Linked DNA regions of Vreelandella piezotolerans. Each later gene encodes a partner of the first gene's protein in a complex. Links are inferred from orthologs where the notes say so. Each region holds a gene or a part of one and is shown on either strand. Other genes may lie near its edges.

The links.
Region 2: the proteins of rne (region 1) and eno are in contact, whole or in part, in a solved structure (PDB 2FYM), measured with the Escherichia coli proteins. The link is inferred for Vreelandella piezotolerans from one-to-one orthologs.
Region 3: the proteins of rne (region 1) and pnp are in contact, whole or in part, in a cryo-EM structure (PDB 9QH0), measured with the Escherichia coli proteins. The link is inferred for Vreelandella piezotolerans from one-to-one orthologs.

What each region holds. Positions count from the first base shown.
Region 1 is NZ_CP048602.1:2,272,860-2,276,960, forward strand. What follows is about bases 60-3,970. They hold rne (ribonuclease E), read left to right. Parts: upstream 60-452; coding sequence 453-3,770; downstream 3,771-3,970. Other genes in these bases: murB (UDP-N-acetylmuramate dehydrogenase), read right to left, coding at 3,830-3,970. Also shown: more of murB, read right to left, coding at 3,971-4,101. UniProt on the Escherichia coli protein: Endoribonuclease that plays a central role in RNA processing and decay. Required for the maturation of 5S and 16S rRNAs and the majority of tRNAs. Also involved in the degradation of most mRNAs.
Region 2 is NZ_CP048602.1:789,086-791,971, forward strand. Bases 1-2,809 are described here. They hold eno (phosphopyruvate hydratase), read left to right. Parts: upstream 1-664; coding sequence 665-1,954; downstream 1,955-2,809. Other genes in these bases: kdsA (3-deoxy-8-phosphooctulonate synthase), read left to right, coding at 1-596; fdxA (ferredoxin FdxA), read right to left, coding at 2,451-2,774. UniProt on the Escherichia coli protein: Catalyzes the reversible conversion of 2-phosphoglycerate (2-PG) into phosphoenolpyruvate (PEP). It is essential for the degradation of carbohydrates via glycolysis.
Region 3 is NZ_CP048602.1:375,776-378,876, reverse strand. The notes cover bases 72-2,982. They hold pnp (polyribonucleotide nucleotidyltransferase), read right to left. Parts: upstream 2,655-2,982; coding sequence 489-2,654; downstream 72-488. Other genes in these bases: rpsO (30S ribosomal protein S15), read right to left, coding at 2,792-2,982; GYM47_RS01790 (MFS transporter), read right to left, coding at 72-399. Also shown: more of GYM47_RS01790, read right to left, coding at 1-71; more of rpsO, read right to left, coding at 2,983-3,061. UniProt on the Escherichia coli protein: Involved in mRNA degradation. Catalyzes the phosphorolysis of single-stranded polyribonucleotides processively in the 3'- to 5'-direction. Also involved, along with RNase II, in tRNA processing.

The DNA.
Region 1 (4,101 bases):
AGTGATAAGTGTACGCACTACCTACTGACAACGTATTGAAATGCAGTAACTCTGTCGTTTGACACCCGTCGGACGAGAGAGAACGTCAGGCTCGGCCAGAAACGGCGGGCCCGTCACTAATTAAACGTTACGCCTCAGCCTTGCAGCCTCTTTTCGTCACAAGTCGTTGCAACGCTAGGGCGCTAAGATCAACGCTGTGCCGATACCGGCGTTGGCGAATCGATGAATGCCAGGTGTAGGCGGTGTCAGCAGAGCCGGATGGACGTGACAGCCACCGAAACATGTTCTGCCGCCGCCACGTACTCAACGCCCTTTCGGCCGGGTCGGCACGACTGCCTTCCCGGCTTAATGCGTCAGCATAACCATGCGCCGAGCACAAGCACGCAGCACCCAGCGATTCGCCGACGCACGCTTTCAAAAGTATGTCGGCACGCCATGCTACGTGAGACAACATGAAACGGATGCTAATTAACGCGACCCAGCCTGAAGAGCTGCGGGTCGCACTGGTAGATGGACAGCGCCTTTACGATTTGGATATCGAATCCGGCGCTCGGGAACAGAAAAAAGCCAATATTTATCGGGGTAAGATCACCCGAGTAGAACCCTCTCTCGAAGCCGCGTTCGTGGACTTTGGTGCCGAGCGCCACGGTTTCCTTCCTCTGAAAGAGATCTCGCGCGAATACTTCATCAAAGACGTCTCTGGTCGCCCTAGCATCAAAGAGGTGCTAAAAGAGGGCCAGGAAGTCATCGTTCAGGTCGATAAAGAGGAACGCGGCAACAAAGGCGCAGCGCTGACCACTTTTATCAGTCTCGCGGGTCGCTTTTTGGTGTTGATGCCCAACAACCCACGCGCAGGAGGGATTTCACGCCGTATCGAGGGCGATGACCGCAGCCAGCTCAAAGATGCAATGGGTCAGCTCACCGTTCCTGATAAAATGGGACTGATCGTTCGTACGGCCGGCATCGGACGTAGCTCCGAGGAGCTACAGTGGGACTTGGATTACCTCGTTCAGGTGTGGGAGTCCATCACGACGGAAGCAGGCAAACGCTCGGCACCGTTTCTGATTTACCGTGAATCCAACGTCATCATTCGCGCCATGCGCGACTACCTGCGCCAGGATATCGGCGAGGTATTGATCGATAGCCCCGAGATTCACGCCGAGGCGCTGGCGTTCATTCGCCAGGTCATGCCCTCGTACCAACAGAAGATCAAGCTCTACGCGGACGAAGTTCCGCTCTTCTCCCGTTTCCAGATCGAGTCGCAAATCGAAACCGCCTATCAGCGGGAAGTGAAGCTGCCATCAGGCGGCTCGATCGTGATCGACCACACCGAAGCGCTGGTCTCAATCGACATCAACTCCGCCCGTGCCACGCGGGGTAGCGATATCGAGGAAACGGCACTGCAAACCAACTCGGAAGCCGCCGACGAGATCGCCCGACAGCTGCGCCTGCGGGATATTGGTGGCTTGGTCGTCATCGACTTTATCGACATGGGGCCCGCGCGCAACCAGCGTGAAGTCGAAAACCGCATGCGCGATGCCTTGAAGCTGGATCGCGCGCGGGTTCAAATCGGTCGCATTTCTCGCTTTGGTCTGATGGAAATGTCGCGCCAGCGCCTGCGCCCTTCTCTCGGCGAAACCAGCGGCGTGGTGTGCCCGCGCTGCAACGGCCAGGGCACCATTCGGGACGTACGCTCACTATCACTCTCGATCATGCGTCTAATCGAAGAAGAAGCCATGAAAGAGCGCAGCGCCCAAATACGCGCCATCTTGCCAGTGTCCGTGGCCACCTACTTGCTGAACGAAAAGCGCAGCGTGCTGGCAGACATAGAGTCACGCCAAGGGGTTCGCGTGGTCCTGCTTCCCAGCCCTGACATGGACACGCCGCATTATGATGTCCAGCGCCTGCGGGATGATCATTTAGACGAAGATGATAGCCACTCGCTCTCCAGTTTCGAGCTGTCGACCGACACCGACGTCGGCAAAGAGCCAGACCCAAGCTTTGCGCCCCCTGCGCAGCGTGCCGAAGCTGCCGTGAAGAGCGTCGTACATAACGCCCCGGCGCCTGCATCGCTACAAACCGAAGAAGCGCCTGCCAAGGTAGCCGCCGCTCCAGCGCCGACCGCCGAGCAGCCCAGCGTACTCGGCCGCTTCATTCGCGGCTTCGCCAAGCTATTGGGCGGAGACGACAGCGCTCAGCAGACGGCTAAAGAGGCAGAAGCGCCACGCAAGCAGTCCGAGCAGCCAAGCCGCCCGTCACGCAACGAGCGCCGCAGCAAACCGGCCCAGGAGCGTAGCGACAGCACGCCCAAGCAGGAACAGCGCAGCGATAACGCCAAGAACGATCAGCGCAGCAACTCAGCAGGCAACACCGGGCCACGTAGCGAGGACGTTAGCGACAAGCGCAGCGGCCCAAGCCGTACGCGTAACCGCCGCCGCCACCCCCAACAGGACGATAGCAAAGGCCAAGAGAACGCGAAAAACCCGCGTCAGCAGAGTCCTAAAGAGGCCCAGAAAGAGACGTCCAAAGAAGAGTCTGGCAAACCTCAGGAGCCTCGTCGCGACAAGCCACGGGACGGCAAACCCAAGCAGGATAAGCAAGAGGAGCGCGCACCTGCGGCGCAAGCCGACGACGGACAGCAGGATGACGGCAAGCCAAAGCGCACCCGCAACAACCCGCGTAACCGCTCGCGTAAACAGGCACTCAATCCGCAGGCGGAAGCCGAGCAGTTGAAGCTGCAAGCCGAAGCCGCAAAGGCTCCCCAAGCCACTGATGGCATGGCCGACACAGCGCCTGCTGACGTGACACCCACGGTTGAGGCCTCCACACAGACAGCCGAAGCCTCTCAGGCAACGGCCACCGAGGCACCGACTGATGCCGCGACCCTACGAAGCGATCAGGCCGACCAGACGTCCGAAGTGAGCGCTGGCGAAGGTACTGGCGGAAGCACTGGAGAGAGCACCAAAGAGAGCACTCCCACAGAGCGCGCAGTCAACAGTGCCGACAAAGTTCGCAAACCGACGCGCCAGCGTCGTCAATCCAAGCCGGAAGCCACCGCTCAAGAAGCAGCGGCACCGAGCAGACCGCAGCCCGAGCCCGCCTCCACGGAAGCAGCTAGCCACGCGGAGCCTGACGACGCTACTACAGAACGCGCACGCACCGCGGACGTGCAGCAAGAACCCCACGTAGAGTCGTCAGCAGTTGAGGTGCCCAAAGCCGAAGTGCCGGATGCAAGCGTTGACGATGCGAGCGATGCTCAGGCTCAGCCAACTGATCACGCAAAGGCGCCGCAGGCCACGAACGCGCCTCAAGCGCCCGCGGCCACTCCGGCAGAGACCGAGGCAAGCAGCGCTGCGCCTGACAAAGCACACGCCCAAGCGGCGAAGACCGACGTATCGGTAGCGCCAGTAGCAGACGTCGATGCCCAGCCCACGGCAGAAGCGGAGCAGGACAACGTTGACACAGCGCCCTCTGCGAAGCCTGAAGACGACGCATCGACCTCCGAGGCGGCCACGCCGGCAAGCGAACGAACTGCCGAGAAGACGCCCAGCGATGCCGTCGCCGACGAAGCGACATCAGCGACTGCCAACGCGTCCGAGCAGAAACCCGCGGCCACTGCCTCGACCGACGAGGTGTCTGCGCCAGCGCCAGCTAGCATTGCCACCGACGAAGAAGCGCCTAAACCCCGCCGTCGTCGCCGTCGTGCCCATAACGATCCGCGTGAGCTGCGCAAGCAGCAGAACGCTCAAGGTCAGAACTCGCAAGAGTAACGGCCAAGCACAAAAAACCCCGCCTCGGCGGGGTTTTTTATAGCTACTCGATGTTTTGCTTAAACCACGCGAGGCTCGGGCTCCAGCGTGACGGCAAACCGATCGTATACAGCGTTTGCCACGCTTTCAGCAAAACGCAGCAGCCCAGGACGGTCGCCTCCCCCGAAGTGCACGAGTACCAGGGCTTGACGCTCATGCACGCCGAAAGCGCCGTCACGATAGCCCTTCAAGCCACACTGATCGATCAGCCATCCTGCCGCCAGCTTGGTTTGGTGTTGAGCTTGAGGAAAGTGCGGCATCTGCGGATATGTCTGTAGAAGGCGTTGCGCTT
Region 2 (2,886 bases), 1.5 Mb from region 1 along the record:
TCAAGGCCCGCCATGACGTGCCCATCATCACCGACGTGCACGAGCCGTGGCAGGCAGCGCCTGCGGCGGAAGTCGCCGACATCATCCAACTGCCGGCCTTTTTGGCGCGCCAAACCGATCTCGTCGTAGCAATGGCGAAAACCGGTGCGGCGATCAACATCAAAAAGCCGCAGTTTTTGGCCCCGCACGAAATGCGCCATATCCTCACCAAGTTTCAGGAAGCGGGCAACGACCGCCTGATGCTATGTGAACGCGGCACCAGTTTTGGCTACAACAACCTCGTCGTGGACATGCTGGGCTTTGGCGACATGAAGCAGACCGGTTATCCGGTGTTCTTCGATGTCACCCATGCTCTGCAGCGTCCAGGTGGCCGGGCGGACAGCGCCGATGGCCGCCGTGCCCAGGTTGCCGAGCTTGCTCGCGCGGGTGTGGCAGTGGGCTTGGCCGGGCTGTTTTTGGAAGCTCATCCAGACCCCGATAACGCCAAGTGCGATGGCCCCTGCGCACTGCCACTGGACCAGCTCGAGCCGTTTCTGACCCAACTGTCACAGCTGGACGCACTGGTCAAAGGCTTCGACCCCTTGACCATCCGTTAATCGCGGCGGATATCCGTGGTATACATTGGACCTCTCATCGATTAGACCGACAACCAAAGGACACTGTCATGACCAAAATTGTTGAAATCAGTGCGCTGGAAGTGCTCGATTCGCGCGGTAACCCGACCGTTCAAGCCACCGTACGTTTGGAAAGCGGTGCCGTCGGCGTTGCCTGTGCCCCCAGCGGTGCCTCCACGGGCTCCCGCGAAGCACTCGAACTGCGTGATGGCGACAAGGCGCGCTACCTCGGTAAAGGCGTTTTAAAAGCCGTCGAGGCCGTGAATGGCAAGATTCGTGATGCGTTGTTGGGAATGGATGCGCGGGACCAGCGCGGTTTGGACAATGCCATGCTGGAGTTGGATGGCACGGATAACAAGGCGACTCTGGGAGCCAATGCGATTCTGGCGGTGTCGCTCGCGGCAGCCAAGGCGGCGGCCAATGCTAAAGGCGTGCCACTGTATGCCCATATCGCCGAGCTTTACGGCCAGCCCGGCCAGTACAGCATGCCGGTCCCGATGATGAACATTCTGAACGGCGGCGAGCACGCGGACAACAACGTGGATATTCAGGAGTTCATGGTGCAGCCGGTTGGCGCTACGAACTTCCGTGAAGGTCTGCGTATGGGCGCAGAGATCTTCCACGCCCTCAAGAAAGTGCTCTCTGCCAAAGGGCTGTCTACCTCGGTGGGTGATGAAGGCGGTTTTGCGCCAAACCTTGCATCCAACGCCGACGCGCTGGCGGTCATCAAGCAAGCCGTTGCCGATGCGGGTTACACGTTGGGGAGCGATGTCACCTTGGCCTTGGACTGTGCTTCCTCCGAATTCTATAAAGACGGCCAGTACGACCTCTCTGGCGAAGGCAAGCGCTACGACGCCGAAGGTTTTGCGGACTACCTGGCGGGCCTGTGTGCCGACTACCCCATCGTGTCTATCGAAGACGGCATGGACGAGTCCGACTGGGCCGGTTGGAAAGCCTTGACCGACAAGCTGGGCGACAAGGTGCAGCTGGTGGGGGACGACCTGTTCGTCACCAATACCAACATCCTTAAGCGTGGCATTGACGAGCAGATCGGTAACTCGATTCTGATCAAGTTCAACCAGATTGGCTCGCTCTCCGAAACTCTCGACGCGATCAAAATGGCCCAAGATGCGGGCTTTACGGCGGTCATCTCCCACCGTAGTGGTGAAACCGAAGACACCACCATTGCCGATCTGGCCGTAGGCACCTGTGCGGGACAAATCAAGACCGGGTCGCTGTGTCGCTCTGACCGTGTCGCGAAGTACAACCGCCTGCTGGTGATCGAAGCCGAGCTGGGTGATGTGAGCTACCCCGGTTTGAAAGCCATCAAAGGCCAATAGGTCAAAAATATAGCGTTCGCGTGTAAGAGATCTCTCAAAAATTTGTAAGAGATCTCTTACAAATGCCGACGACATTCGCTCGGAACCGTGTAGGAAAAAGCGAATTTTTTCACTAATCTTAATTTAATTCGTTGATATTTAAGATTTTTTGTCTGAAGGGCGAGCCGGGGAGGCTCGCTCTTTGTATTTTCTGCTGGCTTGTGAAGTTAGCCTGTTCTGCCACAATGCACACAGGACAAGGGGAGGCAAGGATGCTTCAGGCAGGATGCAACGGGATGTAAGTAGGTGCGCCGGGTGACACAGTGATGTGAGCCCTGGCAAGGACGTCACCTAAGGAGGTTGACACAGGGAGTGGTCAGAGGAAGTGCTTGGAGCGGGCGGCCTACGGGCCGCCTTTTTTTGTGCAGGCCATTTACGCAATCATGAACGTCTTCCATCCGACCACAAAAAAACCAGCGTAAACGCTGGTTTTTTGCGATGTGCTAACACTCTGCGCTCAACGCTCGAGTTTTTCCAGCTTACCCGTTTTGCCATCCCACTCTTCTGCATCGGGCAGAGGGTCTTTCTTCTCGGCAATATTGGGCCATACTTCGGCCAGCTCCGCGTTGATCTCGATGAAAGGCTCCTGGCCATCGGGCAGCTCATCCTCAGAGAATATCGCCTCAGCAGGACACTCTGGCTCACACAGCGCGCAGTCAATGCACTCGTCTGGGTGAATGACCAGGAAGTTGGGGCCTTCGTAGAAGCAGTCGACCGGGCAAACTTCCACACAGTCGGTGTATTTGCATTGGATGCAGTTCTCGGTAACGACAAACGTCATCTTGCTATCCCTCTTGCGAGACCGAGAAGCCTCCCGGTCGTGGTCAATCGTGAATGGTTATAAATCAGCGATTTTTTATAAGGTAAAAAAGTATGGGCGACATTCTAGTGGT
Region 3 (3,101 bases), 1.9 Mb from region 1 along the record:
CGATACCTGATCGCTAGGCACCAGACGTGGCGCAATACTGCCCGCAATGGCCCAAAAACCGCCGATACTGATACCCACCAACACTCGCGCCGCCAACAGTAGGGCAAAGTTGCTGGCCATGGCGGAGAGCACGCTGCCCAGCACCATCACTGCCATCATCAGCGTCAGCATGATACGGCGATCGAGACGCCCTACCGCCACCGGCAGCAGCGGCGCTGAAAACGCCGCCACGACGCCGGGCACCGTCACCATCAACCCTGCCATACCTGGGGTCACGCCCATCGACTCTGCCACCTGAGAGAGCAAACCGATAGGTAGTTGCTCTGCGGTCACCAACAAAAAAATGCCGATCATCACGGCCACCACCGCCCACCAACGCGGCGATTCCTGCTGCTCCATGCTATGTCCTCACATTCCTGACCTATCAAAACGACACCGCCCCCACAGCCAAGGGCTGCGGGGGCGGTAAATCCTACGCTGAGCGCTCGTTAGCTAGCGACGTCCGCCTCGGCAGCTTCAAACGCTGCTTTCTCTTCTTCGGTGATCTCTTTGATCGAGAGCTTCACGCGGTTGCGGTTGTCGATATCCAACACCTTCACGATGACATCGTCGCCTTCGTTCAGGAAGTCGCGCACGTTATTGACGCGCTCCTGGACGATTTGCGAGATGTGCACCAGGCCATCGGTTCCCGGCATGATGTTCACGAACGCACCAAAGTCGGCGATACGTACGACCTTGCCTTTGTACAGCTTGCCGATTTCCGCTTCGGCGGTGATCGCCAGTACGGTATCGATCGCTTTCTTGGCAGCGGCTTTGTCTTCGGCGTAGATGCGAACGGTGCCATCGTCATCAAGATCGATCGATGCGCCGGTGTCTTCGCAAATCTTGCGAATGGTGGCGCCGCCCTTGCCGATGACGTCGCGAATCTTGTCCGGATCGATTTTGATCGTCGCCATGGAGGGGGCGTTTTCCGACACCTCGTTACGGCTCTGGCTGATCACGGCGTTCATCTGCGCCAGGATACCGATGCGCGCATCGTGGGCCTGTTGCAGCGCAGTCTCCATGATCTCTTCGTTGATGCCCTCGATCTTGATGTCCATCTGCAGGGCAGTGACGCCCTCTTCAGAACCGGCCACTTTGAAGTCCATGTCACCCAGGTGGTCTTCGTCACCCAGGATATCGGTCAGCACCGCGTAGCCGTCTTCGTCTTTGACGAGGCCCATGGCAATACCCGCCACCGGGGCTTTCAACGGAACGCCCGCATCCATCAACGCCAGCGAGGAGCCGCACACGGACGCCATGGAGCTAGAGCCATTGGATTCGGTGATTTCCGACACCACACGGATGGTGTAGGGGAACTCTTCTTCAGACGGCAGCATCGCTTGGACACCGCGACGCGCCAAACGGCCGTGGCCGATTTCACGGCGCTTTGGGCCACCCATGAAGCCAGCTTCACCCACCGAGTAGGGAGGGAAGTTGTAGTGCAGCATGAAGCGGTCTTTACGCTCGCCTTCCAGCGACTCGATGAGCTGCGAATCACGCAGCGTGCCGAGTGTTGCGACCGCAATGGCCTGGGTCTCACCACGGGTGAAGATGGCCGAGCCGTGAGTTTTCGGCAGCACGCCGACGTCGATGTTCAGCGGACGTACGGTAACGTTGTCGCGGCCATCGATGCGCGGCTCGCCCTTGACCACGCGGGAGCGCACCACACGCTTCTCAAGCGCTGCGAACGCGCCTTTCACGTCATCCTTGCTGAACTTGCCTTCCGCTTCCTCTTCGCCTTCCGCGGCCGCTAACTGTTCGACGGCCGCGTCTTTCAGCGCTGCGAGTGCATCTTGGCGCTGCATTTTATCGGTGATGCGGTACGCCTCACCCACTTTGGCTTCAAAGGCGTCGGCCATGGCCGTTTTCAAGGCAACGTTTTCTGCCGGCGCCTGCCACTCCCAGCGCGGCTTACCGGCCTCGGCAGTCAATTCTTTAATGGCGTCGATCGCGACCTGCATCTCCTGGTGGCCAAACAGTACGGCACCCAGCATTTCGTCTTCGAGCAGTTCTTGCGCTTCGGACTCCACCATCAGCACGGCGTTTTCGGTACCGGCCACCACCATGTCCAGCTCGGAGGTGGTCAGCTCTTCGACGGTGGGATTCAGGAAGTAGCCTTGCTCTTCGTTGAAGCCAACACGGGCGGCACCAATCGGGCCATTGAACGGAACGCCTGAGATGCTCAGCGCCGCCGAGGTGCCGAGCATGGCCGCGATGTCCGGATCGTGATTACGGTCGGTGGATAGAACGGTACAGATCACCTGCACTTCGTTCATGAAGCCTTTCGGAAACAGCGGGCGAATCGGGCGGTCGATCAAACGCGACGTGAGGGTCTCTTTCTCCGTCGGGCGGCCTTCACGCTTGAAGAAGCCACCGGGGATTTTACCCACGGCGTAGGTTTTCTCTTGGTAGTGTACCGAGAGCGGAAAGAAGGGCTGGCCTGGGTTGACGTCTTTCTTCGCCACCACCGTACACAGGACGACGGTGTCGTCCATGGTGACCATCACGGCACCAGTGGCTTGGCGAGCGATACGCCCAGTTTCGAGGGTGACGGTGCTGCGACCGTATTGGAACGTTTTTTTGACCGGATTCACGGCTACTTCCTTTAACATTAATAGCTACTTGTCTTTTCGCTTGGGTCGTTTGACTCGCCACCATTCTAGGCGTTGAGGCGCCGTACGGCTACCAGAAACAAAAAAACGGGCAGCTCACAAGGAGCTGCCCGTTTCGAATCATGGCCGTTAAAAACTTAGCGGCGCAGACCCAGACGCTGAATCAGAGACTGATAGCGTTCGAAATCTTTACGCTTCAGGTAGTCCAGCAGCTTACGACGCTGGTTTACCATGCGGATCAGACCACGACGAGAGTGGTGATCCTGCTTGTTGGTCTTGAAGTGATCCTGCAGGCCGTTGATGTTGGCGCTCAGCAGTGCAACCTGAACTTCAGGGGAACCGGTATCGTTATCGCCGCGGCCGTATTCGTTGACGATCTCGGCCTTTTTCTCAGCGGTTAATGCCATCTGTCTCTCCAGTAAGCAATATGCCTAAAAATGAATGGGT